2 regions of the Microbacterium deminutum genome follow, and region 2 is predicted to be linked to the other one. Evidence: predicted binding sites of a transcription regulator. Region 2 holds the regulator's gene; the other holds the start of a gene.
What was found. Region 2 encodes HrcA, which represses chaperone genes, less so after heat shock. Its sites were predicted from a motif close to TTNGCACTCGNNNNNNNCGAGTGCNAA; they were not measured.
Positions count from the first base shown of each region.

Region 1: groES (co-chaperone GroES) is a predicted target of HrcA. The motif match lies at 12,412-12,438, and genes of this name have one in related genera.

Region 1 covers NZ_BAAAOG010000001.1:312,044-326,687, reverse strand. The annotation lists gene ABD212_RS01450 (DHA2 family efflux MFS transporter permease subunit) at 1-216, shown strand, start outside; gene guaB (IMP dehydrogenase) at 418-1,920, opposite strand; gene ABD212_RS01440 (ABC transporter ATP-binding protein) at 1,993-2,781, opposite strand; gene ABD212_RS01435 (ABC transporter ATP-binding protein) at 2,781-3,893, opposite strand; gene ABD212_RS01430 (branched-chain amino acid ABC transporter permease) at 3,928-4,923, opposite strand; gene ABD212_RS01425 (branched-chain amino acid ABC transporter permease) at 4,933-6,273, opposite strand; gene ABD212_RS01420 (ABC transporter substrate-binding protein) at 6,345-7,697, opposite strand; gene ABD212_RS01415 (heavy metal translocating P-type ATPase) at 8,055-10,352, shown strand; gene ABD212_RS01410 (metal-sensitive transcriptional regulator) at 10,349-10,678, shown strand; gene rarD (EamA family transporter RarD) at 10,839-11,777, opposite strand; gene groES (co-chaperone GroES) at 12,033-12,329, opposite strand; gene ABD212_RS01395 (THUMP-like domain-containing protein) at 12,621-13,844, shown strand; gene ABD212_RS01390 (DUF4190 domain-containing protein) at 13,857-14,408, opposite strand; gene tsaD (tRNA (adenosine(37)-N6)-threonylcarbamoyltransferase complex transferase subunit TsaD) at 14,405-14,644, opposite strand, start outside.
Region 2 covers NZ_BAAAOG010000001.1:1,349,329-1,363,972, forward strand. The annotation lists gene ABD212_RS06195 (PhoH family protein) at 1-604, opposite strand, end outside; gene ABD212_RS06200 (HIT domain-containing protein) at 648-995, opposite strand; gene ABD212_RS06205 (16S rRNA (uracil(1498)-N(3))-methyltransferase) at 1,214-1,945, opposite strand; gene dnaJ (molecular chaperone DnaJ) at 1,949-3,070, opposite strand; gene hrcA (heat-inducible transcriptional repressor HrcA) at 3,123-4,163, opposite strand; gene hemW (radical SAM family heme chaperone HemW) at 4,514-5,731, opposite strand; gene ABD212_RS06225 (DUF1990 domain-containing protein) at 5,739-6,389, opposite strand; gene lepA (translation elongation factor 4) at 6,408-8,306, opposite strand; gene ABD212_RS06235 (glycosyltransferase family 2 protein) at 8,478-9,455, opposite strand; gene ABD212_RS06240 (DegT/DnrJ/EryC1/StrS family aminotransferase) at 9,442-10,527, opposite strand; gene ABD212_RS06245 (sugar 3,4-ketoisomerase) at 10,524-10,919, opposite strand; gene ABD212_RS06250 (LbetaH domain-containing protein) at 10,916-11,569, opposite strand; gene ABD212_RS06255 (alpha/beta fold hydrolase) at 11,737-12,474, shown strand; gene ABD212_RS06260 (MFS transporter) at 12,434-13,669, opposite strand; gene ABD212_RS06265 (GH1 family beta-glucosidase) at 13,666-14,644, opposite strand, start outside.

The DNA.
Region 1 (14,644 bases), 1.0 Mb from region 2:
ACCGCGATCTTCGTCGGCGCCGGCGGCCAGCTGCAGCCCGACCTCTACGTCGACGCCGCGCGGCCGGCGGTGCTCACCGGCGCCGCGGTGCTGTTCGCCGCCGCGATCGCCGCGCTGTGGCTTCCGGCGGGTCGTTCGGCACGGATCGTGAAGGAGATGACGGATGCCGAGGCCGCGGCATCCGTCACGCAAGAGTCCGAGCTCACGAGCGTGTGATCGGCCGTACTCGCGAGCGCGGGACGGAGGCGTTGGGCTCCCGTCCCGCGCTCGCGTCGCCGAACCGTGGGAGCGGCGCCTCGGTCGATCCGAATCTCGGAATACGCGCCCGAAATCGGCGCCGCGGCGCCCGCAGCATCCGAATTCCGCGCCAGTCGCCGAAGTTCGGGTGCCGCCAATCGGGCGACGGGCGTGCGGCGGCTAGCGCTTGTAGTTCGGCGCCTCGACGACGATCTGGACGTCGTGGGGGTGGGATTCCTTGAGACCGGCAGCCGTGATGCGCACGAACCGGCCCTTCGCCTTGAGCTCGTCGATGGTGCGCGCACCGACGTAGAACATCGACTGCCGGAGTCCGCCGACGAGCTGGTACGCGACCGCGCCGACCGGCCCGCGATACGCCACCTGGCCCTCGATCCCCTCGGGGATCAGCTTGTCGTCGCTCGGGACATCCGCCTGGAAGTAGCGGTCCTTCGAGTACGACGTCTTCTTCCCGCGGGTCTGCAGGGCACCGAGGGATCCCATGCCGCGGTACTGCTTGAACTGCTTGCCGCCGACGAAGACGATGTCGCCCGGGCTCTCGTCGGTGCCGGCGAACAGCGACCCGATCATGACGGTGTCGGCTCCCGCGACGAGTGCCTTGGCGATGTCGCCAGAGTACTGCAGTCCGCCGTCGGCGATCACCGGGACGCCGGCTTCGCGTGCCGCGAGAGCTGCCTCGTACACGGCCGTCACCTGCGGCACGCCGACGCCTGCCACCACGCGAGTGGTGCAGATCGAACCGGGACCGACGCCGACCTTGACGGCATCCACCCCCGCGTCGATGAGGGCCTGCGCGCCCTCGCGCGTCGCGACGTTGCCCCCGACGACGTCGATGTGGGCGAAGGACGCATCGGCCTTGAGCCGACGTACGATGTCGATCACGCCGGCCGACTGGCCGTTCGCGGTGTCGACGACCAGGACGTCGACCCCGGCGTCACGCAGCGCCTCGGCGCGCTGCCAGGCGTCGCCGAAGAACCCGATCGCCGCGCCCACGCGCAGGCGCCCCTGCTCGTCCTTCGTCGCGAGCGGATACTTCTCGCTCTTGTCGAAGTCCTTGATGGTGATGAGCCCCGCGAGCTTGCCCTCGTCGTCGAGCAGCGGCAGCTTTTCGACGCGGTGCTTGGCGAACGTCGCGATGACGTCGTTCGCGCCGACGCCGACCTTCGCGGTGATGAGGTTCTCGGTGGTCATGACGTCTTTGACGAGGGTGCTCTGGCGCTCGAAGCCCGAGACGAACCGCATGTCGCGGTTCGTGACGATCCCGACGAGCCGGCCCTCGGCGTCGATCACGGGCAGGCCCGAGATCCGGTACTTGGCGCACAGCCCGTCGACCTCTTCGATCGTCGCGTCCGGCGTCGTGGTGATCGGGTCGGTGATCATGCCCGACTCGCTGCGCTTCACGCGATCCACCATCGACGCCTGCTCCTCGATGGCGAGGTTGCGGTGGATGATGCCGATCCCACCCTCGCGGGCGATGGCGATCGCCATCCGCGCTTCGGTGACGGTGTCCATCGCGCTCGACAGCAGCGGCGTCGCGACGGTGATGCGCCGGGTCACACGAGACGACGTGTCAGCCTCACTGGGGATGACGTCGGTGTGTCCGGGAAGCAGCAGGACATCGTCGTACGTCAGTCCGACGAAGCCGAAGGGGTCGTGCTCGGTCATCGTTCCCTTTCGAGTCGCGGCGGGGGCGGGCTCGCAGCCCGTTCCCCAATGATAAGCCGCGGCTTGCTGGGACTATTCCGGATGCGGCCTGGCCTCGCCGGCGGCGTTCTCGGCCTGGACATCGGCGGCCAGCGTGCCGAGGTACAGCTCGATGACCTTGGGATCGTCGGCGAGTTCGCGGCCCGTTCCGGTGTGCGAATTGCGGCCCTGATCGAGGACGTACCCGCGGTCGCAGATCTGCAGGCACCGACGCGCGTTCTGCTCGACCATGATCACGGTGACGCCGGTGCGGTTGATCTTGCGCGTGCGCAGGAACGTCTCGTCCTGGCGGACCGGCGACAGACCCGCCGACGGCTCGTCCAGCAGCAGCACACTCGGCTCCATCATGAGCGCGCGCGCCATCGCGAGCGACTGACGCTCGCCACCCGAGAGCCCGCCGGCACGCTGGCCGCGCCGCTCGCTGAGCACCGGGAACAGGTCGTACATCGCGTCGAGGCGCTCCGAGACCTTCTTGGGGCGCAGGAACAGACCCATCTGCATGTTCTCTTGGATGGTCAGTGAGGGAAAGACGTTGTTCGTCTGCGGGACGAACCCCACTCCCGCCTGCACGAGCTTGTTGGCCTTCAGGTTCGTGATGTCTTCGCCGCCCAGCATCACCTGGCCGTCGCGCACCGGAACGAGCCCGAAGAGCGCCTTGAGCAGCGTGGACTTTCCGGCGCCGTTCGGGCCGATGATTCCGACGAGCTCCCCCGGATACGCCGTGAGCGAGCATCCGTGGAGGATGTTGATACCCGGCAGGTAGCCCGCGACGATGTTCTGCGCGTCGACGAGCGGTCCGCCCGTGCCCTGGTAGGCGACCATCAGGACTCGTCCTCCTTCGCCGTGGCGTCGAGCGCCGGCTGGGCCGCAGCATCGGGCTGCGGCTCGGTCCCAGAGTAAGGCTCCGGCTTCGCCGCTGAATCGGGCTGCGGCTCCGGCTCGGCCGCGGTCTCGTCCGCCTCCATCTCGCGGACCTCTTCGATGTAGGCCGCCTGCTCGGCGAGCGCCGCGGCCCGCTCGTCCTCTTCGGCTGCCAGCACCGGCGCGAGATCCTCCTCGAGCAGCGCGTCGTCGCCGAGGTCGTCGTCGCGATGCGAGCCCAGGTAGGCGTCGATCACGGCCTGGTTCTGCATGACCTCGCGCGGGACACCCTCCGCGACGATCCGGCCCTCGGCCATGACCACGACCCAGTCCGAGATCCGCTGCACCATGTGCATGTCGTGCTCGACGAACAGCACGGTGGTGCCCTCATCCCGCAGGCTCTCGATGTGGCCCAGGAGCGACTGCGTCAATGCGGGATTCACCCCGGCCATCGGCTCGTCGAGCATGATCATGCTCGGATCGCTCATGAGAGCTCGGGCCATCTCGAGCAGCTTGCGCTGGCCGCCCGAGAGGCTTCCCGCATAGTCGTCGCGCTTGTCGAGGAGCTTGAAGCGCTCCAGGATCGACTCCGCCTTGGTGGTGAGTTCGCGTTCGCGCGGCTTCCAGGCGGGCCACGCCATCGACAGGCTCATCTTCTCGCCGAACTGCGTCTGCGAGCCGAGAAGCATGTTGTCGAGCACCGTCATCGCCGAGAGCGCCTTCGTGAGCTGGAACGTGCGCACCATGCCCGCCTTGGCCACTCGGTATGCGCTCGTCGAGGTCAGCGACTGGCCCTCGAACTCCCAGGCAGGAGGGCCTTCCGACACGCTGTCCGCCTTGTCCTTGCGTGCGGCCGACGGCTTGTCGAAACCGGTGAGGAGGTTGAAGAACGTCGTCTTCCCCGCGCCGTTCGGCCCGATGAGAGCCGTGATCGCGCCCCGCTGCACCTCGAGGTGGTTGACGTCGACGGCCGTCATCCCGCCGAAGCGGCGGACGATGCGGTCGACGATGAGAATGGGATCCGGCTTCGGGGATCCGGGCAGCGCGTCCACTCCGGCCAGCTGCGCACGCAGCGCAACCCGGTCGTGCGGATAGGTGCTGGTCGACTCAGGCAACGAACGTCAACTCCCTCTTGTTGCCAAGTATGCCCTGTGGCCTGAAGATCACCAGAAGCATCAGGCCAACGCCGACGAACACCCAGATGATCTGCGCCGCCTGCTGATCGCTGATCACACCGGCCCCGAAGAACTTGAGCGAGTCGCGGATGATGATCGTGACGAAGAAGTAGAGGATCGTCCCCAGAATCGGGCCGAACACGGTGGCCGCCCCACCGAGCAGCAGACAGGTATAGAGCTGGAACGTCAGCGTTCGCCCCATGCCGTCCGCCGACAGTGACGTCGCCAGGACGTTGATCACTCCGCCGAAGGCCGCGAAGACGCCGCCGATGACGAGGCTCTGGGTCTTGAGCATGGTCACGTTCTTGCCGAGGCTGCGCACGGCATCCTCGTCTTCACGGACGCCCCGCAGCAGCCGGCCCCACGGACTGCGCACCAGCAGCCACGAGATCAGCAGCACCAGCAGGAGCGCGCCGAACGCGAAGAGCCGAAGCCACCAGCTGTCGCCCTGGCTGAAGGTGTAGTTGTACGGGCCGATCTGGAACGAGCCGTCTCTGGGGAAGGGCGAGAGGGCCACGAACGGCGCCGAGAACTGATTGTTCGGGATGCCGATCGTGCCGCCGGTCCACGGCGCCAGCGTCTGCGTGTCGCCGACCAGTCGCACGATCTCGGCGGCGGCCAGCGTCACCATGGCCAGGTAGTCGCCGCGCAGGCGCAGCGTCGGCAGACCCAGGATGAGCGCGAACAGGATGCCGGCCGCGATGGCGACGACGAAGCCGAGCCAGAAATTGCCGGTGTACTTCACGGTCAGCGCGAACCCGTAGGCACCGACGAGCATGAAGCCCGCCTGGCCGATGTTGAGCAGCCCTGTGAAGCCGAAGTGGATGTTGAGCCCGATCGCCGCGATCATGTAGCTCATCAGCAGCGCCGAGATGACGAGCCCACCGAGATCGGTGACCAGCGTCGAGAAGAAGAATCCGAAGTCCATCGTCCGCTCCTAGCCGACCCGCTCGCGACGGCCCAGGATGCCCTGGGGCCGGAACAGCAGCGTGAGAATGAGGATCACGAGGGCGACGCCGTAACGCAGGTCCGGCGGCAGCCACAGCGTGGAGAGACTCGATATCAGGCCGATGATGATCGAGCCGACGAGTGCGCCGAACGCTGTGCCGATGCCGCCCAGCGTGACCGCGGCGAAGATCAGCAGCAGCAGCGGTGCTCCAGCCAGGAAGCTGATGCCGCCGTTGACCAGGGCGTACAGGACGCCTGAGAGTCCGGCGAGCGCGGCCGACACCGTCCAGACGATGCGGATGATGCGATCGACGTCGATGCCGCTCGCGGCGGCGAGGGGACGGTTGTCGGCGACGGCACGGGTCGCGCGCCCGATCCGCGTGTAGAGGAGGGCGAGACCGACGGCGACGAGCACGACGATCGAGATGAGCATCGACCAGTAGGCAGACGGAGTGAGGCGAAGCGGCCCGGTCTGGAGCTCGATGCCCGTGGACACCTTCACGACGCCCGGCCCCCAGATCAGGGCGTAGATGTAGTCCAGCGCCAGTGAGAGGCCGATCGTCACGACCATGAGCTGGGTCAGACCAAGGCCCCGCCGACGCAGCGGCGCCCAGAGCAGGGAGTCCTGGAGGTAGCCGAAGATGCCGCTCAGGATGACGACGATGATCGTCGCGACGACGAAGTTGAGTCCGAGCTGGACCGCGAAGACATACGCGAGGAATCCGCCCAAGGTGATCTGCTCGGCGTGCGCGAAGTTCGAAAGCCCCGTGGTGCCGTAGATCAGCGAGAGTCCGATCGCGGCGAGGGCGATGAGCAGGCCGAGGAGCACGCCCTCCCAGATCTGGTTCCACAGCAGCTCGGCCCAGTTGCTCGCACCGGCGGACTGGGCGCGCTCCGAGCCCTTCGGGTGCCCGTTCAGCGCGAAGCCCGCTGGGGTGAGCTGGCCGAGGGTGACCGTCACGGTGGTCGCGGCCGCCTTGGGCGTGACGCCCTCGGGCAGTGTGCTCGCATCGAGCGTGACGGTGTACTTGCCGGCGGTGTCGACCGCGAAGAAGAACTGTCCCTGCTTGGTGGTGGTGGCCTCGGCGGTGCCCGCGGGTCCCGCGACCGAGATGGTCACCCCCTTCACGGGGTTCCGGTTGTCGTCGACCACCTTGCCCTGCAGGCATCCGACGGTCTTCGTCGCCGTGCAGCTGTCGCCGACCTCGATGCTCGTCGGAGCGATCGCCTGCGCGGGAAGGGCCGCGCCGAAGAGGGCGATCGCCACGAGCGCGAAAGCGAAGAGGATCGGCAGCACCCGCCATCGGGGGTGTGCAACGTGGGAACGCACGAGGACTCCGAATCTCCGACAGGTGGCGGGGGCCGGTCAGCGCCGACCCCCGCCACCTTACTGGGAACTGATCAGCCGATGGTGGCCTGGACGGTCGTCAGCAGCTTCTTACCGAGGTTGAGCTTGTCAGCCTGGTAGATGCCGATGTACGCCGTCGACGGGTCGCCGGCGTCGTTGATCTGACCGATCCCCGAGGGGCCGGTGTAGTGGATGTCCTTCGTACCGCCGGCGATGAGGTCCTTGCACTCCTTGAAGCTCTTGCACTCGGTGCCGTTGGTCGAGCCGGTCACGGGACGGATCTGCGCCTCGATCGCGGCGGGGTCGTTGCTGCCCGCGAGCTCCGCGGCCAGGGCCAGGATGACCGTCGCGTCGTACGACTCGGCGCCGTACGAGTAGGTGCCGTCGAGCGACTTGCCGACGTTCTTCATGTACCACGCCTCGAGCTTGTCCTTGATGACGGCGGGGTCGGAGCCCTGGAGCGTGCCCTTCGCGCCGGTCATGTCGGGGTCGGAGCCCGCGTTCTTGGACGTCGAGTAGTCGGCGAGGTTTCCGTCGACGTAGTACGTGTCCGACATCTTGAACCCGGACGAGGCCAGCTCCTGCCAGATCGTCTCGGACTGCGCGAAGGCGATCACGGCGACCACATCGGGCTTGGTGGCCAGCGCGTTGCCGACGATCGTGCCGAACGAGGACTCGGTGGACGAGAACTCCTGGTTCATGCCCTTCCCGCCGTACGTGACGGTGCCGCCACCGGCCTTGAGCGACGCGTCGAGCGTGTTGCGCAGATCGATGCCGTATGCGTCGTTGAAGACGAGGATCGCGACCTTGGCGCTCGGGACGTCGCTCAGGATCTGCTTGGCGAGCGCGTCGCCCTCAGCCGAGTTCGGAGCGGCGTCGCGGAAGAAGTGCTTCTGACCCGACAGGGCATCGGAGGTCGCCGCAGGCGAGAACACCGGGATGCCGGCCGCCTGCGTGACGGGCAGGATGTTCAGCGTGACCGTCGAGGACTCGGGGCCGACGACGGCCGAGACCTTCGACTGCACGAGCGACTTGATGTTCGCGTCGCCGACGTCCTTGTGGTCGCCGTCGCTCGAGTCCTGCGACGAGAGGCACGCCGGCTTGCCGTTGACGCCGCCGGCCGCGTTGATGTCGGAGAGCGCGGCGCCGACGCCGGCCACAGCCGGCGGGACCAGGTAGGACAGGCTGCCCGAGAGCGGGAGGAACGAGCCGAGTGCGAAGACACTCGACGAGTCCTCGCCTGAGCCGCAGGCCTTTACGGCGGCGAGAGCACCGGATTCGGTGGCCGACGCGGACGCGCTGGGCGAGCCCGAGTTCGATCCGGCACATCCGGCGAGGAGCAGCGCGAGCGCGGCGACCCCGGCCATTCCGGCCGCGGTGATTCCGCGGGTGCGTGAAATTGACACGTGTGAAGACCCTTCTTTGCAAGAGACCCGACGGCAGGGTGGCATCGCCGGAATTGTTGAGAAACCTATCCGCCGAGTGTTGCTTTGACGTTTCATCCACGGCGATTGCGACGGAATCGTTACGAAGGGATTCTGCCCCGGAATGCGGGCGAAAGAGCGGGCACGCACCCGGCCGGCCGTGCCACCCGCACCCGTCGTCCCGCGCCCCTCTCCTCCACCCCATCCGAGCACCGGAGCCGCCGATACCCATAGGGGGTAAAGTAGATCTGCACCACGTACCCCCATGGGGTATTCAGAAGACGGAGCTGCGGACTTATGACAGGACATCGCCAACCCATCGAACTCGAGGTTGCGGGCATGACCTGCGCGTCATGCGCCGCGCGTGTCGAGAAGGGACTGAACCGTCTCGAAGGGGTCGAGGCATCCGTGAATTTCGCGACCGAGCGGGCACACGTCAGCGCCCCCGCGGGAATGGATCCGCAGCTGCTCATCGCCGAAGTCGAGAAGACCGGGTACACCGCATCCCTGCCCCTACCCGCCCCGGACGAGCACGCTCACCACGCGGAACCGGAGTTGACGTCGCTGTGGCGGCGGCTCGTGCTCGCCGTCGCCCTGTCGGTTCCCGTGATCCTGCTGTCGATGATCCCCGCGCTGCAGTTCCCGGGCTGGCAATGGGTCTCGCTCGTGCTCGCGACCCCGGTGGTGCTGTGGGCCGCTCTGCCGTTCCATCAGGCGGCTTGGCGCAATCTGCGGCACGGCGCCGTCACGATGGACACCCTGATCTCGATCGGCGTGCTCGCGGCCTACGCATGGTCGCTGTACGCCCTGTTCTTCGGCGAAGCGGGTGCGATCGGGATGTCGCATGCCTTCACCTGGACGATCGCACCGGCCGACGCCTCGGCCAATCTGTATCTCGAAGTGGCCTCCGGGGTGACGATGTTCGTCCTCGCGGGGCGCTGGTTCGAGGTGCGCTCCAAGCGTCGTGCGGGCGCCGCCCTCCGCGCGCTGCTGCATCTCGGGGCGAAGGACGTTGCAGTCCTGCGCCGCGATCTGCTCACCGGCACGCGCCAGGAAGTGCGGATGCCGGTGGACCGCCTGCGCATCGGCGACGAATTCGTCGTGCGTCCGGGCGAGACCATCGCGACGGACGGCGTGGTCGTCTCGGGCACGTCGGCCGTGGACAGGTCGATCCTCACCGGCGAATCGGTGCCCGTCGAAGTCGCTGCCGGCGACGCCGTCATCGGGGCCACGGTCAACGTGGGCGGGCGCCTCGTGGTGCGCGCGACGAGGGTCGGCCGCGACACGCAGCTCTCCCGCATCGCCCGCCTCGTCGAAGAGGCCCAATCGGGCAAGGCGGCCGCGCAGCGGCTCGCCGACCGCATCTCCGCCGTGTTCGTTCCGGTCGTCATCGGCCTCTCGCTGGTGACGCTCGTCGCATGGCTGCTGCTCGGCTTCTCCCCGGCCGCGGCGTTCGGAGCCGCCGTCGCCGTCCTCATCGTCGCGTGCCCCTGCGCACTCGGTCTCGCGACGCCGATCGCTCTCCTCGTCGGCACCGGCCGCGGCGCCCAGCTCGGCATCCTGATCCGTGGACCCAAGGTCCTCGAGTCCACGCGCACCGTCGACACCGTCGTGCTCGACAAGACGGGCACCGTCACGACGGGACGGATGTCGCTCGTCGACGTCGTGCTGGCGCCTGGAGTCGACCCGGCGCAGCTGCTGCGTCTGGCCGGTGCGCTCGAGCACGCATCCGAGCACCCCATCGCGCGGGCCATCGCCCGCGCGGCTGCGGCCGAGGTGGGGAGTCTGCCGGAGCCCACGGCATTCCAGAGCCTCCCTGGGTCCGGCGTGTCGGGCATGGTGGAGGGGCACGCCGTCATCGTGGGGCGCGGGGAGGCGGTCGCCGCTGCGGCACCGCCGCTCGAGGGGGCGCTCGCGGATGCCGCCGCCCGGTTCGAGGCCCGGGGTCAGTCGACGGTCGTGGTCGTGTGGGATGGCGCGGCCCGGGGAGTCCTCGCCGTCGCCGACCAGGTCAAGCCGACGAGCGCCGAGGCGGTGGATCGGCTGCGGGCGCAGGGGCTCGAGCCAATCCTGCTGACGGGCGACAACGAGACCATCGCGCGGCGGATCGCCGCCGAAGTCGGCATCGAACGCGTCGCGGCCGCCGTGCTGCCGATGCAGAAGGGCGAGCTCGTCAGGACTCTGCAGGCCGATGGCCGCGTGGTGGCCATGGTCGGCGACGGCGTCAACGACGCGGCGGCGCTCGCGGAGGCCGACCTCGGGATCGCGATGGGCTCCGGCGCGGACGCCGCGATCGAGGCATCCGATCTCACCCTCGTCGGGGGAGATCTCCGGGGCGTCGTCGACGCCATCCTGCTGTCGCGCGCGACCCTGCGCACGATCAAGGTCAACCTCTTCTGGGCTTTCGCCTACAACGTCGCGGCGATTCCGCTCGCCGCGCTCGGCCTGCTCAATCCCATGATCGCGGGGGCGGCGATGGCCTTCTCGAGCACCTTCGTCGTCGGGAACAGCCTGCGGCTGCGCCGGTTCCGCAGCCTGTCGGGCGCCCAGAGCCTGTCGACCGAGGCGCATGCGGCGCACGACCGCAGTCACGCCCCCGCCCATCCCCTGCCCGCTGTTCTCGAGGAGTCCCGATGACCGACCACATGCTCGCCGCCGACCACGACGACCTCGGCGCCCACGCCGCCCACGGCTACATCACCGACAAGGACAGATACCTCAACCGGCTGAAGCGCATCGAGGGTCAGGCGCGCGGCATCCACAAGATGGTGGAGGACGAGAAGTACTGCATCGACATCCTCACCCAGATCAGCGCCCTGACCAGCGCGCTCGAGGCCGTCGCGCTCGGTCTGCTCGACGACCACCTTCGCCACTGCGTGGTGGATGCCGCGAAACTCGGCGGTCCCGACGCCGAGGCCAAGATCACCGAGGCCTCGCAGGCGATCGCCCGGCTCGTGCGCTAACTCGGCTCGATGCACCCTGTGAGGGTGACCTCCGCCTCGCGGAGGGGCTGGGCCGAGGGGAGGGCCGCCCGACGACGCCGGGGCCTCCCCTGCGCGGTGCCACTCCGCTGAGCGGAGGGCCGCGGGACCACGCCTGCCGCGGGAGCGCGCCGACGCCGAGCTACGTCAGATCGGCGACGTCGGCGACCCCGCCGCGCGCACGCCGCGCCGAGACGACCGAGTCGACCGTCAGCACGACGAGCGCCACCCAGACCAATGCGAAGCCGATCCAGCGCTCGAGCGACATCGACTCGCCCAGCACCCAGACGCCGATCACGAACTGCAGGATCGGCGCCACGAACTGCAGCATCCCCATCACGGTGAGCGGCACCCGGCGGGAGCCGGCCGCGAACAGCAGGAGCGGCGTCGCCGTGATGACGCCCGCGAGGCCGAGCAGCGCGGCGTGCCCGGCTCCGCTCGCGCCGATCGTCAGGCCGCTCGTGTCGGCGACGACGATGAGCAGCACCGTGGCGACGGGTGCGAGCCACAGCGACTCGAGGGTGAGCCCGCTCACGGCATCCACCGAGGGGCCGAGCTTCTTCTTCACGAGACCGTAGATGCCGAAGGATCCCGCCAGGCTCAGCGCGATCCAGGGGAACGCGCCGTACCCGATCACGATGACCAGCACCGCGAGCGCCGCGAGGCCGAGCGCGATCCACTGCGTGAGACGCAGGCGTTCACGCAGCACGAGAACGCCGAGCAGCACCGTGACGATCGGGTTGATGAAATACCCCAGGCTCGTCTCGATCACGTGACCCGTCAGCGTCGCGAGGATGTAGATCTGCCAGTTCACGTAGATCAAGGCGCCCGCGAACGCGGTGAGTGCCAGCAGCCGCTTCTGCCTCATGATGCGGGCGAGCCTTCCCCAGCCGCGCATGACGGTCAGCAGGATCACGCAGAACGCGAGCGAGAGCAGGATCCGCCAGGCGACGAGTTCCCACGGCCCGGTCGGCGCCAGTGCGAGGAAGTACAGCGGCAGGATTCCCCACATCAGGTACGCGGTGAACGCGTACACGCCGCCGAGCAGGCGCTCCCGGGCCGGATCGCCGGAAGGAGCGATGGATGCCGCCCCTTGCACCGTCGCCGAGCCGTCCGCCGCGGCAGCTTCCGGCGGGGAGGACCCCGCACCACCGGCCGTCGGGGAAGGTTCGCGTATCACCTGTCCAGCCTATGGCGACCGGGAGGACCGGCCTCCCGGATGCCGCGGCCGCGGCATCCGTCGACTGCCGACCTTCGTGCGTTCACTGCCATCGACGCGCAGAGAGGGCCGGATGCCGAAGCATCCGACCCCCCCGGATCGCGCTAAGCGCGAGGACTAGCGGACGACGACCGCGAGGACGTCGCGCGCCGACAGGACCAGGAACTCGTCGCTGCCGAACTTGACCTCGGTGCCGCCGTACTTGCTGTAGAGCACGCGGTCTCCCACGGCGACGTCGATCGGGACACGGTTGCCGTTGTCATCGATGCGACCGGGTCCGACGGCCACGACCTCGCCCTCCTGGGGCTTCTCCTTGGCAGTGTCGGGGATGACCAGACCGCTGGCGGTGGTCTGCTCGGCCTCGACCTGACGGATGACGATGCGGTCCTCGAGCGGCTTGATGGAAACCGACACGGGTCTACCTCTGCTTTCCTTGAACTTCAAGACTGGTTAGCACCCACACACTGAGAGTGCTAACTCCAGTCTAGGCAACCCGCTGGCACTCTCGCAACGTGAGTGCCAGTCGTGTCGCATCGTGGCGACACATGGCTCTCAGCCGGGCGCCGCGAGGGGACCCGCCGCCGCCTGTCTGACGCGGGCATCATTCCTCGGATCATCGTCCCGACCCTTCGTGAGCGGGGGCGTTGCGAGAGACGACCCGGCCGCGCACCCGCCGTCCGCTGTGGGTCCCCCTAGGCTGGCCGGATGGAGATGGCCGAGCTCACCGCCCTGCTCACCCCCGGTGGGCTGCGGCTGCTCGACGCGCAGGATCCCATCGAGTCGACGACGGATGCCGCGGCCGCCGTGTCGCGCCTGCGCAAGCAGGGGCATTCCCCCGACCTCGTGTCCGCCGTCGTCACCCAGGCTCGGCTGCGGACCAGGGCGCACGCGAAGTTCGGCGACTTCGCCGAGCGCATGCTCTTCACCCGGGCTGGCCTCGAGCAGGCCACCCGGCTGGCGGTCGCGGCCCGGCACGCGGCACGGTTCCGGGATGCCGGAATCACCGCCGTCGCCGACCTGGGCTGCGGCATCGGCGGCGACGCGCTCGGACTCGCGGCGCTCGGGCTGCGGGTCGAGGCGGTCGACGCCGACGAGGTGACAGCGGCCATCGCGGCCTACAACCTCGCGCCCTTCGGCGACACCGTCACGGTCGGGCACGGCACGGCCGAGCAGTTCGTCGAGGCCGCGGAGGGGACATCCGGGACCCTCGGCGTGGATGCCGTGTGGCTGGACCCCGCCCGGCGCACGGCCGGTCACAGCGAGACCTCGCGGACCCGTCCCGAGGAGTGGTCGCCGTCGCTGGACTGGGTGCTCGCCCTCGCCTCGCGGGTTCCGGTCGGCGTCAAGCTCGGGCCCGGACTCGATCGGCGGCTCATCCCCGATGACCTCGAAGCCCAGTGGGTGAGCGCCGAAGGCTCCACGATCGAGCTCGTCCTCTGGTCGGGCGTCCTCGCACGCGAAGGGGTCAGGCGCGCCGCGCTCGTGATCCGCGGGGACTCCGGCCACGAGCTGACCGGGCGGGCGGATGCCGCGGACGAGCCCGCGCGAGCGCTCGGCGCTTTTCTGCACGAGCCGGACGGCGCCGTGATCCGGGCTCGGCTGATCGGCGACGTCGCGCGCAGCCTCGACGCGGGGATGCTCGACGAGCACATCGCGTACCTGACCTCGGATGCCGCGGTGACGAGCCCGTTCGTCTCATCGTTCCGCGTGCGCGAGGTGCTGCCCTCCGAGCCGAGGGCGCTCGGAAAGGCCCTTCGCGAGCGGGGCGTCGGGACGCTCGAGATCAAGAAGCGCGGAGTGGATGTCGATCCCGCCGTTCTGCGGACGAAGCTCGGGCTGGGCGGCGACCTCTCGGCGACCCTCTTCCTCACGCGCATCGGCACCAAGCGCGTCGCGATCCTCGCGGAGCGCGTGGGTGCGGCGACCTGAGCTGCGGCGCGGTCAGCCGAAGAGATCGGCGCGACCCGCCGCATAGAGGAGCCAGCCCGCGCTGTAGAGCACCGAGACGATGCCGAGCACGAGGGCCCAGACGGCAACGGCGCGATTCTCCAGGGGCCGGCGGAAGGCCAGGATGGCCGAGATCACTCCGACGAGGCCGATCGGAAAGCCCCAGCCGACGAACAGCGCCACCAGCAGGCCCAGGATCGAGAACACGAGCGCCCAGTTCGCGAGTCCGCGCCGCGGCGGCGCGGACGGCGGTATAAGCCACTCCGCGACGGGCGGGCCTCCGTCCGAGATGCCGGGCTCGGTGGGCGCCGACTCCACTGTCAGTGCGACGGGGGCCGTCGGCAGTCGCTGGAAACCCCCGCGATGCGCCCCGGGAAGCGGGGAGGCTTCATCCGCGAGAGCGACGTCGGGTGAGGGAAGCTCGACAGCCGCAGGGATCGCGCTGAACTCGGCCCCCACAGCCGCGGTCGCATCGGCCGCCTGCGGAGAGGGTGTCGCGGCGGAAGCGTCGTCGGGCCGCGGCGGTTCGGCGCGGTCCTCGCTCACGCGGCCTCCTCGGACTCCGCGACCTGGATCTCGGTCACCGGCAGGGTCGAGTCCGCTCCGAAGCCGAGTGTGGACGGCGGACGCCCCGCCATGATCAGTTCGGACGCGAGCGCCGCGATCATCGCGCCGTTGTCGGTGCAGAGCGAGAGCGGAGGGATCCTTACCGTCACGCCAGCGGCATCCGCTCGCTCGATCGCGACGTCGCGCAGGCGCTTGTTCGCGATGACCCCTCCACC
Region 2 (14,644 bases):
CCACCTCGATCGTGCCGGTCGCCATGAGCTTGGGGACGATCTCGGGATCCATCATCTCGTTGAGCGCGTCGTAGAGCGGTCGGAGGTACGGATCGATCTTGTCGTTGAGGGTGCCGGGGAGGAACCCGAGTCGCTCCCCCGCCTCGACGGCCGGCCGCGTCAGGATGATGCGGCTCACGTCTTTGCGCTGCAGAGCCTGGATCGCCTTCGCCATCGCGAGGTAGGTCTTTCCGGTGCCCGCCGGCCCGATGCCGAAGACGATCGTGTTCGCTTCGATGGCGTCGACGTAGGCCTTCTGGCCGAGCGTCTTCGGCCGGATGATCCGCCCGCGAGAGGACAGGATCGCCTCGCCCAGCACCTCCGAGGGGCGCTGGGCGCCCTCGGCCTGCAGAATCCGGTTCGACGCCGACACATCCGAGGGCGCGAGGTCGTGACCCGCCTTGGTCATGGCGAGCAGCTCGTCCACGAGCGACCGGGCGGCCGCCACGGATGCGGCATCCCCCGTCAGCGTGATCTCATTCCCGCGGACGTGCACATCGACGCCGGGATGCTCGCGCTCGACCACCCGGAGGAGCCGGTCCTGCGGACCCAGAAGCTGGACCATGGCGACGCCGTCCGCATAGACGCGGTCGACAACCGGTGAATCGTCAGGCACCGAGACTCTTCTCGTCCAGTTCGCCGGCGAGCACGTGCGCGTGCACGTGCATCACGGTCTGGCCGGCCCGTTCGCCGGTGTTGAAGATCAGCCGGAAGTCGCCGTCCGACTGCTCGGCGGCGACGGAGTTGGCGAGGCCGACGAGCTCGGCGAGCAGGTCGGCATCGCCTGCCGCGAGTTCCACGACATTGCGGTACTCCTCGGTCTTGGGGATCACGAGCAGGTGCACCGGAGCCTTGGGTGCGATGTCGCGGATGACGAACGCGTTCTCGGTTTCCGCGATGATCTCGGCGGGGATCTCACCCTGCAGGATGCGCGTGAAGATCGACGGTTCGCTCATGCCATCCAGTGTATCGACGGCCCCGGCTCTCGGCCCTCCGGTCGTCGAGCGGGCGAAGCGAGACGAAACGCTCGGGCCAGCAGCCACCCGGCGCTTCGAGAGGTTCAGCGCGTTTCGTCTCGGTCGCTTCGCTCCCTCGCGGGGCGACCGGACGTGCCGTGCCCGGTCGTTGAGCGAGCGAAGCGAGACGAAACGCTCGGGCCACCGAGCAGCGCCTGCTACCAGCGCCGCAGCGCGGCATTCACGACCGCCAGTGCCGCGGGCCCCGCGGTCGACGTGCGCAGGACGGTGTCGCCGAGACGGACCGGCTCCCCGCCGGCCGCGGCCAGCGCCTCCAGCTCATCGGGCGCGATGCCGCCCTCGGGACCGACCACGAGCACGATGTCGTCGTTCGCCCCGAGGACGAGCGACGTCAGGGCCGTGGGTGCGTTCGGCTCGAGCACGAGAAGACGGGACGCCGCCGCACGCCCGGCAAGCGCGGCCGACGACAGCAGGGACGACACGTCGGGCAGCCAGGCGCGGTGGGCCTGCTTGCCCGCCTCGCGCACGATCGCGGCCCACCGCGCCCGGCCCTTCTCGGCCTTGGCGGCGTCCCACCGCGATACGCTCCGCGCCGCCTGCCACGGCACGATCTCGTCGACGCCCAGCTCGGTCGCAGCCTGCACGGCGAGCTCGTCTCTGTCGCCCTTCGCGAGCGCCTGCACCAGCACGATCCGCGGATGCGGTCGAGCGACCTCGGTCCTCATCGCGATCCGCACGACGACTTCTCGCGGCGCCACCGATTCGCACTCACCCGCCAGCCACACCCCGCGGCCGTCACCGATCGTGACCTCTTCGCCCACGCGCACGCGTCGGACGGTCGCCGCATGGTGCGCCTCAGTTCCGGTGAGCACCACGGCGTCGCCGGGCTGCTGCGCAGCAGGCTGATCGAGGAGGAAGTGCAGCGGCATCCGTCACCCGTTGCGGAAGCGGTCGCGGAGCTTGGCGAACAGTCCCTGGTGGAACTCCGCGAGTCGCGGACCGGGGGCCCGGGTGCGCTTGGCGAACTCCTCGATGAGAGCGCGGTCGCGGTGATCGAGGCGTGTCGGAGTGACGACATGCACTCCGACACGCAGGTCGCCGCGCTGCGTGCCGCGCAGCGGAGTGATCCCGCGACCCTTGATGGTGAGGACGTCCCCTGCCTGCACTCCAGGGCGCAACTCGAGTTCGACCGACCCGTCGAGCGACTCGATCGTCGTCGTCGTGCCGAGGATCGCGTCGGGCATCGACACTTCCAGGGTCGCGAGCAGATCGTCGCCGTCGCGGCTGAAGATCTCGTGGGGCGAGACGGTCACCTCGATGTAGAGGTCGCCATTGGGGCCACCCGCCGGCCCGACCTCGCCCGAGCCCGGAAGCTGCAGGCGCAGCCCGGTCTCGACGCCAGCCGGGATGTCGAGCGAGACCGTGCGGCGGGCACGGACGCGCCCCTGACCCTGGCACGTCGCGCACGGGTAGGGGATGGTCGTGCCGTAGCCCTGGCAGATGTTGCAGGGCTGAGTCGTCACCACGTTGCCTAGGAGGCTGCGCACCTGGCGCTGCACGTGTCCCGTCCCGTGGCAGATGTCGCACGTGACGGGCGTGGTGCCGGGCTGGCAGCAGGACCCGCTGCACGTCTCGCACAGCACGGCGGTGTCGACCTCGATCTCGCGGTGGGCGCCGAAGACGACATCCCCGAGTTCCAGCGTGACCCGCACGAGCGCGTCCTGGCCCCGCTCTCGTCGTGAGCGCGGGCGGCCGCCTCGGCCGCCTCCTCCGGCGGCGCCGAAGAACGTCTCGAAGATGTCGCTGAACCCGCCGAACCCGCCGGTGCCCCCGGCACCGCCGAACGGCTGATCGCCCACCATGTCGTAGCGGGCGCGCTGGTCGGGATCGCTCAGGACGTCGTACGCGTGAGTGACGAGCTTGAACCGCTCGGACGCATCCGCGCCGGGATTGACATCGGGATGCAGCTGCCGTGCCAGGCGTCGATACGCCTTCTTGATCTCGTCGGTGGTGGCGTCGCGTGAGACGCCGAGGACCTCGTAGTGGTCAGCCACATTCGCCTTCCTGCCGCGGCGAGCCGCGGATCATGTGAAATCGTCGCCGCCGTCAGCGGCTGCTCTCGTCTTCTTCGAGCATGCGCGTGAGGTAGCGGGCGACCGCCCGCACCGCGGCGAGATTCGTCGGGTAATCCATGCGGGTCGGCCCGAGCACGCCGACCCGGGCCCGGGAGCCGGTCGCGTCATAGTCGGATGCGAGGACGGATGCCTCGCCGAGGCCGAATGCATCGTTCTCGCGGCCGATGCTCGCGGCCAGACCGTGCTCGTCGGCGACCATCTCGCTCATGAGCTTGAGGATCGTCACCTGCTCCTCGATGGCCTCGAGGAGGGGATAGATGCTGCCGCGGAAGTCCGCCTCGCTGCGAGCGAGGTTCGCGCTCCCGGCGAGGACCAGCCGGTCCTGGCGGAACTCCTCGAGCTCTTCGGCCACGACGCGGATGATCGCCGCGATCGCGGCATCCCGTGATGCCGGGGCCGGAGCCGTCTTCAAGAGGTGGTCATCGATACGCTGCACGCCGTCGCGGACGGATCGTCCGACGAGGAGTGTGCCGAGCTCGGCCCGCATGCGCGCGAGATCGTCGTCGTCGAAGTGCGCGCCGACGAACGTCATCCGCTGCGACACGCGCCCGGTGTCGGTGACGACGATGACGAGCATCCGACCACTGCCGAGCTGGACGAGCTCGACGTGCGACACATGCGCGCGCGCGAACGACGGATATTGCACGATGGCGACCTGGCCGGTCAGCTGGGTCAGGGCTCGGACGGTCCGCACCAGCACATCGTCGAGATCGCCCGGCCCTTCGAGGAACGACGAGATCGCGCTGCGCTGCGCGGCGCTGAGCGGCCGCAGCTCCGAGAGGTGGTCGACGAAGACGCGGTAGCCCTTGTCGGTCGGGACGCGACCCGAGGACGTGTGCGGCGCGGCGATGAGCTCCTCGTCTTCGAGGAGGGCCATGTCGTTGCGGATCGTCGCCGCCGACACGCCGAACGCGTGCCGCTCGACGATCGTCTTGCTTCCGACCGGCTCACGCGTGTCGACATAGTCCTGGACGATCGCGCGCAGCACCTGCAGACCGCGTTCGCTGACCATCCCGCCTCCTCACATGCTGTCGGCGCCAGGGACATCCGCACCGGAGTGACTTGGCACTCGCATGACTTGAGTGCCAATTCTACCGGACGTGCTCGGTCGTTGAGCGAGGGGCGTGACGAAACGCCGTCACCCGAGGGTAGGTCGTTCCCGCGGGTTCAGCGCGTTTCGTCTCGGTCGCTCCGCGCCCTCGCGGGGCGACCGGACCTGCTCGGTCGTTGAGCGAGCGAAGCGAGAAGAAACGGGGTTACGTGACGTGCATGGCCAGTCCCCTGGGTTCGGCGCGTCTCGTCTCGGTCGCTTCGCTCCCTCGCGGGGCGACCGGGGGCGATCGCCCGCACCGCGAGAGCTGATCAGTCGGTGAGTGCCCGGACCACGGCATCCGCGAGCAGGCGTCCGCGCCGCGTGAGGACGATGCTGCCGTGCAGCGCCGACGGTCCGTCGACGAGCCCGTCGGCGATGAGCGCCGCGACGGCGTGGCGGCCCTCGCCGAGGAGTTCCGAGACCGGCAGGCCCTCGCGGATCCGGGTGCGCAGTAGCACGCTCTCGAGGGCCCGGGCCGCGGCATCCGGTCGCTCGCGACCTGCCGCGGGCGACTCGCCGCCCGCGAGCCGCTGCGCGTACGCGGCGGGGTGCTTGACGTTCCAGAAGCGCACGCCCGCGATGTGGCTGTGCGCGCCGGGACCGAAGCCCCACCAGTCCGCTCCCTGCCAGTACGCGAGATTGTGGCGAGAGCGCTGCGAGTTGGAGCGCGCCCAGTTCGAGACCTCGTACCACTCGTACCCGGCGGCGCCGAGCAGGTCGTCGGCGAGCTCGTACATGTCGGCCTGCAGGTCATCGTCGGGCGCGGGCACGGCGCCACGGCGGATCTGCCGGGCGAGCTTCGTGCCCTCCTCGACGATCAGCGCGTACGCCGAGATGTGGTCGGGTGCGAGCGCGACCGCGTCCTCGAGCGATGCCCGCCAGTCCACGAGCGACTCGCCGGGCGCGCCGTAGATGAGGTCGAGGCTGACGTCGAACCCGACGGCCCGGGCCGAAACGAGCGCGGTGCGCACGTTCGCAGGCTCGTGCGTGCGATCGAGCGCCGCGAGTACATGCGGGACGGCGGACTGCATGCCGATCGACATGCGGGTGACTCCGGATGCCGCCAGCTCGGCCGCCACGGCATCCGTCACGGTGTCGGGATTCGCCTCGACGGTGACCTCGGCATCCGCCTCGATCCCGAAGGTCGTGCGGACACCGTCGAGCATCCGCGTGAGATCGCCCGGCGGCAGCAGCGTCGGGGTTCCGCCACCGAAGAAGACCGTGCTCGCCGGCCGGAGGGGTCCCGCCGCCCCGAGCACCCGTTCGGCGAGCGCCACTTCGCGCAGCAGGGTGTCGGCGTACTGGTCCTGGCGCGCGCCCTGCAGCTCGCTCGATGTGTAGGTGTTGAAGTCGCAGTACCCGCAGCGGACGCGGCAGAACGGGACGTGCAGATAGACGCCGAATGGCGTGGCCTGGTCGATGCCGGTGGCGTCGGGAAGCGACCCGTCGACCGGTGCCGGCTCGCCGAGCGGCAGCGCGGAGCCCATCAGCGTGTCACGCGGGGGTGGTGTACAGCGGAGAAATCGCGCGGAGGTACCGCGTGAACAGCTCCCGCCGTCGCCGGCGCATGAGCCCCGGGAACACTCGGTACAGCAGCGCGGCCGGCGCATCGAAGGCGCGGACGGTGAACCACACCTCGTCCTTGTCGTTCCATTCGAGCATGAAGGACTCCTCGCCGCTGACGACCGAGTCCGAGATGGTCCCCAGGGCGAACCCGACGCGGCGGGGTTCCTCGATCGCGAAGATCACGCGCAGCTCGGCATCCGCTCGCATGCCCTTGATCCGCCCATCGAGTCGGATCGTGGTTCCAGCCCCGACATACGGCGTGCCGTCGGCGTCGTACCGCACGTCGGTCTCGGCCCGGCTCGGGGCGACGGGGTTGCCCTCGGCGTCGAAGCTCACGCCGGAGTACATCGGCCCGGATGCCGGGCGGACATCCTTCAGCTCGAGTCCGGCGCCGCGCTGCGCCGCCCACGAGAGCAGCGCCTCGCTCGCCGACTGGAAGCGAGCCTCGCCGCTGCCGATGCGCCACGACTCCTCCGCGGGGGTGCTGCGCTCCGGAGGATAGTGCATGAGGTCGGGTGCCTGAGTAGCCCCGACGGCCGCGTAGTCGACGGTCTCGTCCCGGAAGGTTCCTCGACGCATGGGTTCCAGCCTAACCGGCTACTTCTTGTCCTTGCCCTCGGTGTCGCCCGAGAGCGCGGCGATGAACGCCTCTTGGGGGACCTCGACACGGCCGACCATCTTCATCCGCTTCTTGCCCTCTTTCTGCTTCTCGAGCAGCTTCCGCTTGCGCGTGATGTCGCCGCCGTAGCACTTGGCGAGCACGTCCTTGCGCATCGCCCGGATCGACTCGCGGGCGATGATCCGCGCGCCGATCGCGGCCTGGATCGGCACCTCGAACTGCTGGCGAGGGATGAGCTTCTTGAGCCGCTCGGTCATGAGCACGCCGTACGCGTACGCCTTGTCGCGATGCACGATCGACGAGAAGGCGTCGACCTTGTCGCCCTGCAGCAGGATGTCGACCTTCACGAGGTCCGCTTCCTGCTGCCCGCTGGGCTCGTAGTCGAGGCTCGCGTAGCCTTGGGTGCGGGACTTCAGCTGATCGAAGAAGTCGAAGACGATCTCGCCGAGCGGCATGTTGTAGCGCAGCTCGACGCGCTCCTCGCTGAAGTACTCCATGCCGAGCAGCGTCCCCCTGCGGGACTGGCAGAGCTCCATGACGGTGCCCACGTAGTCCTTCGGGGTGAGGATCGCGGCCTTCACCATCGGCTCCGACACGGTGGCGACCCGGCCGTCGGGATACTCGCTGGGGTTCGTCACGGTGATCTGCTTGCCGGCATCCGTCGTCACCTCGTAGATGACGCTCGGCGCCGTGGTGATGAGGTCGAGATCGAACTCGCGCGCCAGGCGCTCGGTGACGATCTCGAGGTGCAGGAGCCCCAGGAATCCGCAGCGGAAGCCGAAGCCGAGTGCCACTGAGGTCTCGGGCTCGTACTGCAGCGCGGCATCCGACAGCTTCAGCTTGTCGAGCGCCTCACGCAGCACCGGGTAGTCGCTGCCGTCGATCGGGTAGATGCCCGAGAAGACCATGGGCTTCGGGTCGGTGTACCCGGCAAGCGCGACCTGTGCGGGCTTGCGGGCGTTTGTGACGGTGTCGCCGACCTTTGACTGGCGGACGTCCTTCACACCGGTGATGAGGTAGCCGACCTCGCCGATGCCGAGCCCCTTGCTCGGGGTCGGCTCGGGGTTCGATACCCCGATCTCGAGCAGCTCGTGCGTCGCCCTGGTCGACATCATCTGGATGCGCTCTCGTGGCTCGAGCTTGCCGTCGATCATTCGGACGTAGGTCACGACACCCCGGTAGGAGTCGTACACCGAGTCGAAGATCATCGCGCGTGCGGGCGCGTTCGCATCGCCAGTCGGGGCGGGGATGTCGCGCACGATCCGGTCGAGCAGCTCTTCGACGCCCTGCCCGGTCTTGCCGCTGACCCGCAGCACGTCGTCGGGGTCGCCGCCGATGAGATTCGCCAGTTCGAGCGCGAATTTCTCGGGGTCGGCCGCCGGCAGGTCGATCTTGTTCAGCACCGGGATGATGTGCAGGTCGTTCTCGAGCGCGAGATACAGGTTCGCGAGAGTCTGCGCCTCGATGCCTTGAGCGGCGTCGACGAGCAGGACGGCGCCCTCGCACGCCGCGAGCGAGCGGCTCACCTCGTACGTGAAGTCGACGTGCCCGGGCGTGTCGATCATGTTGAGCGCGTAGGTCTGCATGGCGTCGGCGCGATTCGGCTCGCTTCGCTCGCTCGACGACCCGAGGTCGGTGGAGGCCCACGGCATCCGCACCGCCTGGCTCTTGATCGTGATGCCGCGCTCGCGCTCGATGTCCATGCGGTCGAGGTACTGCGCGCGCATGTCGCGGTCCGAGACCACGCCGGTGATCTGCAGCATCCGGTCGGCCAGGGTCGACTTGCCGTGGTCGATGTGGGCGATGATGCAGAAGTTGCGGATCAGCTCAGGCGGGGTCGCGGCGGGCTCGAGCGGCTTCAGGGCGCGGGGTGACATGTCCCGTCGATTCTACGGGGGCGGATGCCGCGAACCCGCCGAGTATGCGTGCGGTGACGTTGACACGACGAACCGGTGCGTCGACCAGGCTGGGCGGCCGTCCGACGCCACGACGCGAGCGTCGAGCCTTGGTTGGCAGCACGCAGCGTCGGTTTGTGTCCGCTCGGGCCTCTACCCGCGCCAGCGCCGCCACGATCGGATTCGTGCAGTTCTCGAGCGCGCCCGCACCTCGGGCGGGCGACCCGCACGGAATTCGCCCGGACCAGACGCCGGGGGCTGACCGCGAAGCAGGCTCCAGAGTGGAAGTCCCGAGCGGTTGTCACGGTCCGCCATCACGCGCAGGTACACGAACGGATTGCGAAGCTGATCGGTGATGGCCGCCTTGGTCGCCGCTCTCGGCCCATCGACGAGTGGCGGATTCCGGATCGTGTTCGTGTCGTGCCACCGGTAGCAGAACAGCACCTCGTCGACGAAGCGGAGACGGAATCGGCAGGCGAGACGGAAGTTCAGGTCCCAGTCTTCCATGGCGCCCACCCGCCAGCCGCCGACAGCCTCCACCGCGGCGCGCCGGAAAAGCTTGCCGTTGGGGACGTGGTTGCCTCGATACAGCGTGCCGGCCCTCCCGAAATGACGTGCGTCGAAGACGCCGGAACCGAAATCGGCTCGCAGATACTGGGCCCAGGTCTGGTAACTCGTGTCAGACGGAACTTGCTGCGCCTGCCGTCGTGGACCCCAGTAGATCCGCTCGCCGGCGTCGTCGATGATCATGTTGTCGCCCACCGCGAGGGCGGCGCGGGAGTCGGCATCCAGCACCGCCGCCAGGGTGGCGATCGCGCGAGGCGCCGCGCGATCATCCGACGCGTTCAGGAACAGGTAGCGGCCGCGGGCGTGGGCGAGCAGGTCGTTCAGGGTCGCCGCGGTGCCGCGGTTCGCGGCACTCGGCCGGAACACGACGCGATCGAACTCATGACCGTGCTCGCGCAGGAACGAGCGGATCTCGTCGACCGTGTCGTCGGACGATCCATCGTCGCCGATCAGCAGTTCGAGTGGACGGTGGGTCTGCGCGCGCAGAGCCTCGAGGCACTCGCGGACGTAGCGCGCGTGGTTGTACGCAGGCACGAGCGCGGAGACGAGCTCAGGCGACGCCACGAAGCACCTCGGCGACCCGGACCACCTGGGAATCCGACAGAGCGGGATGCATCGGGATGCTGAGGACTTCGTCGGCGAGCCGATCGGCGACCGGCAGCGGTGTGCGCGCGAGCGCCCGATAGGCGGATTGGCGGTGCGGCGGCGTCGGGTAGTGGATCGCCGACCCGATCCCCGCCTCGCGCAGCGCCGCCTGCACCCGGTCTCGCTCGGACGTGCGGACGACGAACAGGTGGAAGACATGATCCGGCTCGGACGTCGTCGGCGTGATGAGGCCCGATCCCGCGAGGAGCTCGCGATACCGTGCGGCGATCTCGCGTCGGCGCAGGTTGTCGTCGTCGAGGTGGCGGAGCTTGACGCCCAGCACGGCCGCCTGCAGTTCGTCCAGCCGCGAGTTGACTCCGCGGAGTTCATGGACGTTCTTGGCTGCGGACCCGTAGTTGCGCAGCATCCGGATGCGCTCCGCCAGTGCGTCGTCGTCCGTCGTCACGGCGCCGCCGTCTCCGAGGCATCCGAGGTTTTTCGTCGGGTAGAACGAGAACCCGGCCGCGTCGCCGAACGCGCCGGCTCGGCGGCCGTCGCGTGCGGCGCCGTGCGCTTGGGCGGCATCCTCGATCAGCCGCAGGCCGTGGCGTTCGGCGACCTCGGACAGCGCTGCCATGTCGCACAGGCGGCCGTAGAGGTGGACGGCGATGATGGCCCGGGTGCGCGCGGTGATGAGCGATTCCACCGTGGCGGCATCGAGCAGCATCGTCTCGGGGTCGGGGTCTGCGAGCACAGGCGCGGAGCCGTTCGCGCTGACCGCCAGCACCGTCGCGATGAAGGTGTTGGCGGGCACGATCACCTCGTCGCCCGGCCCGATTCCCATGGCCCGGATGATGAGCGACAATGCGTCGAGCCCGCTGCCGACGCCGATGGCGTTGCGTGTGCCGCAGAATTGCGCGAAGTCGGACTCGAATGCGGACGTCTGCGGACCGAGGATCAGCTGCCCGCTGTCGAGCACAGCGGCGATCGCGAGGTCGATCTCGGCGCGGTGACGCTCGTTGACCGCCTGCAGGTCGTAGAACGCGATCATCGAGCGGTGAGGACCTGGAAGCGATCCAGCGAGGCGATGGAGTCCTCGGCCTCGTACTCGGTGTCGGCCAGCACGATGAGGACGCAGTCGGGCGTGAAATCCGACAGCTCCAGCCACGTCATGGGCGGCACGAGCAGCGCAGCGTCCGGCCTGTTGAGAATGACCTCGGTCCTCCCGTCGGGTCCGTCCAGCGACGCATGACACGAGCCCGCCACGCTGACGATCAGCTCGGTGGTCGCGGCGTTCGCGTGTCCCGCGCGCGAGAGCCCGCCGGCGTTGCCGTAGATCCAGAACACGCGTCGGATGGCGAACGGAACCTCCGCTTCGCCGCTGACGGCGACCAGGTGACCGCGGGCGTCGCTGTGTCGCCGCAGCGGCGTGACCCGGCTCACGATCCTCGCCCCTTCTCGGCGTCAGGCCGGGCGGGGTGACCGTAGTAGCGGGTGTTCGGAAGCGCGTCCTTCAGCAGAAGGCTGCCGATGCCGATGAACGCTCCCGAGCGCACCGTGATGTCGTTGGTCAGGGTGGATCCCATCGCGATGTACGCCCCGTCGTCGAGCGAGCACCCGCCTCCGATGGTCGCGCCCACTCCGATGAAGGTGTGGTCGCCGACCTGGTGCTCATGGCCGAGGTACACCTTCTCGCGCAGGACGTTGTCGTGGCCCATCACACCGCCGAACCCGATCGTGCAGAAGGGGAAGACGATGTTGTTCGCCCCCCAGGTCTGCTCGCCCTGCACGACGGCGCTCGGATGCACGTAGTTCGCGTGGCGGTAGCCGAGTGCGGTCATCGTCGCCGCGTGTGCCCTGCGTGCCTCCCACCCGCCCAGGCCGCCGAGGGCCGAAACGCACTCGGCATCGTCGGGCGGGATGGCGGCGACGATGTCGTCATGCGGGATCAGCGGCACCCCCAGCAGCGACGGCTCAGAGCAGTACCGGGCATCCGCCGTGAAGGCGCGCACCCGGTAGCGGTCATCGGACTCCAGAAGGTGGAACACCATCCGTCCGAGCGGGCCGGTCCCGTTGACGACGATGTCGATCATTCGTGCGATCCTCCGGGTGGGCGCCGGCGGCGCCTGCGCCCAGGATACCGACGGTGCGGCGACGGTGCGGCGACCGTGGGGACGACGCGCCGACCCGCCTCGTCGAAGGTGATCGGCCGATGACGTGGCTCACGACCCGACAGCCACCCGGCGATTAGCCTGGGTCGATGGTGATCCAGGTCGTTCTGGTGCACGGCATCCGGACGTCCGCCACGATGTGGCGCACGCAGGTGGCGCACCTTACCGATCGGGGCAATCCGGCCGTCGCCGTGGATCTGCCGGGGCATGGCTCGCGCATGGCCGAGGAGTTCACCCTCGACGGCGCGTTCGCGACGATCGACGACGCGGTGCAGGATGCCGCGACCCGTGGCCCGGTGCTCCTCGTCGGGCACTCCATGGGTGGCCTGCTCTGCGTCGGATACACGGGTCGCGAGGATCCACCGCCGGTGGCCGGACTCATCGCGGCGTCCTGCACGGCCATCCCACGGGGAGTCGGGCTCGCGGCGTACCGGCTGCTCGCGCGCGGCCTCGACTCGCTGCCCGATCGGGGGATGTGGCTGACGAACCGGATGCTCGATCGCATCCTGCCCGAGGAGACCCGTGCCGACTTCGGCGCCGGCGGCTATGCGCTGGACGCGCAGGACATCGCGCTGCGAAGCCTGTCGGTCCTCGACCTGCTCGCGGCGCTGCACCGCATCGACGTGCCGCTGTGGCTGGTCAACGGACAGTTCGATCAGCTTCGCGTCAACGAACGGCTCTTCATGCAGGTGGCGCAGCACGCCGAGCTGATCGTCGTGCCCCGCACCACCCATCACGTGACCGTGATGCGACCCCAGGTGTTCAACGCTCTGCTGAACCTCGCACTCACGACACTCGAACGGGAGCCCTCACGACCGCGTTCATGAGCGCGCCGACGACCGACAGCAGCGCCGACGCCGCGAAAAGCAGCCAGAAGCCGCCGACGAGGGCCACCAGGCCCGCCCCGATGAGCGGCCCGAGCAGCTGGCCCAGGTTGCTGGCGACGGTGACGAGCCCGAGATCCAGCGCATGGTCCTCCTCGCCGAGCATGTCGGTCGCGAACGCGAGTCCGACCGTGCTGAAGGCGCCGTAGCCGACGCCGAGGAGGGCCGCCGCGACCAGGGTCACCTCGAAGCCGGGTGCGACGGCGATGAGGACGGCCGCCGCGGCCTGAATGAGCGACGACCAGACGACGAGGCCCTTGCGCCGACCGGTGCGGTCTGACACCGCGCCGGCGGCGATCGAGGCGATCACGACGAAGACCGTGTAGACGACGATCAGGAGGAGCAGGTTGTCCTCGGCTCCGGCCGGATCCTGGTGAAGCCCGTACAGCAGGAAGAAGAGCAGCAGCCCGGTGCCGAGCGCATTGCCGATGTTGACCGCGAGGCGGCCCGACAGCATCCACGCGAAGTCGCGGTTGCGCAGGATGGCGAACCGTTCGCTCAACGGCACCCGCGCTCCGCCCACGTGCGCGAAGCTCTCGGGCAGCGGATCGGGAAGCAGTGCGGCGGTGACGGTGCCCACCACCGCGATGAACACTGCCAGCAGCAGATACCCGGCTGCGATCCCGAGCCCCAGCAGCACCACGACTCCGACGCCGAGGACGATCCCGACGGCCTGCGATGAGCTGACGGATGCCGACGCGGCGCCGCGCTGGGTGGTCAGCTGGTCCGCGATGAGCGCCGTGAATGCCGCCATCGCGAGCGCAAGACCGACCGAAACGCCGACCCAGCCGGCGCCGACCGCGAGGGGCTCCTTCGCGAACGCCATCGCAGCGAGGGATGCGCCGGCGAGCAGGGAGCCGCCGACGGCCCATGGCCGCCGTCGCCCCCATCGCAGCCGCGTCCGGTCGGAGAGACCACCCGCGACCGGCACGGCGACGAGTGCCACGAGGCCGCCGACTCCGAGGATCAGCCCCGACGACACGACACCCTGGATCCAGCCGGATGCGCTGTCGGGGGTGTTGAGCTGCAGTGGCAGGAGCAGCTGGATGGGCGTCAGCTGCACGGTCCAGATGGCGAGCCACGCCAAGGTGAACAGGGTGAGCCAGGTGGCTCCGACCTTTCCGGGTGGACGTGTCATCGTGCTGCCTCCTCGATGTGTGTGCGGTACCAGTCGAAGGACGCCTTGGGCGTCCGCTCCCCCGTCGCGTGGTCGACGTGGACCAGCCCGAAGCGCTGCGTGAACCCCTCAGCCCACTCGAAGTTGTCCAGGAGCGACCACACGGTGTACTCATCGATGCGCACTCCCAGGTCGCGGGCACGCTCGACAGCCGCGATATGACCCTGAAGGTACGCGATGCGGTCCTGGTCGTCGATCGGCCCGGTCATGGAGTCGGGTTCGGGGAAGGATGCGCCGTTCTCGGCGATGACGATCGGCGGAAGGGCGTCCGCGTACCGGGTGTGGAAGTCGAGCAGCACGTCGGTGAGGGCATCGGGGACGATCGGCCATTCCGGGCCGAACCCGGTGCAGGGCGCACCCGGGGTCGGCACGTTCACGAAGGGAATGGGGCTCTCGGGCGGGGCCGCGGCGATCGTGGTCGGGTTGTAGAAGTTGAAGCCGTACACATCCGTGGGCGTCGAGATGATCTCGAGATCTCCGGGCTCGACGGGCATCGGCGGCATCCCCAGCGCTTCGATGTCGGGGTAGCGGCCGAGCAGCACCGGTTCCGCGAAGATCCGGTTGTGGAGGATGTCGTACACGTACGCGGCTGCCTGATCCTCAGCGGATGGCGATGCCGGACGCACGTCGGTGTGGTTGTTCACGATGCCTATCGTCTCGGCGCCCGCCTCGCGCAGGACTCGAGTGGCGAGCCCGTGCGCCAGCAGCTGATGGTGAACCGTCGGCAGCGACTCGAAAAGCAGCTGCCTGCCTGGAGCGAGCTCGCCGATCGCGTAGCCCTGCAGTGACGTCGAGACCGGTTCGTTGATCGTGTACCAGTGCTTCACGCGATCGCCCAGCGCTTCGGCGACCAGCGCCGCGTAGTCGGCGAAGCGCTCCGCCGTATCGCGGGCGAGCCACCCGCCGGCGGCCTCGAGAGTCGAGGGGAGGTCCCAG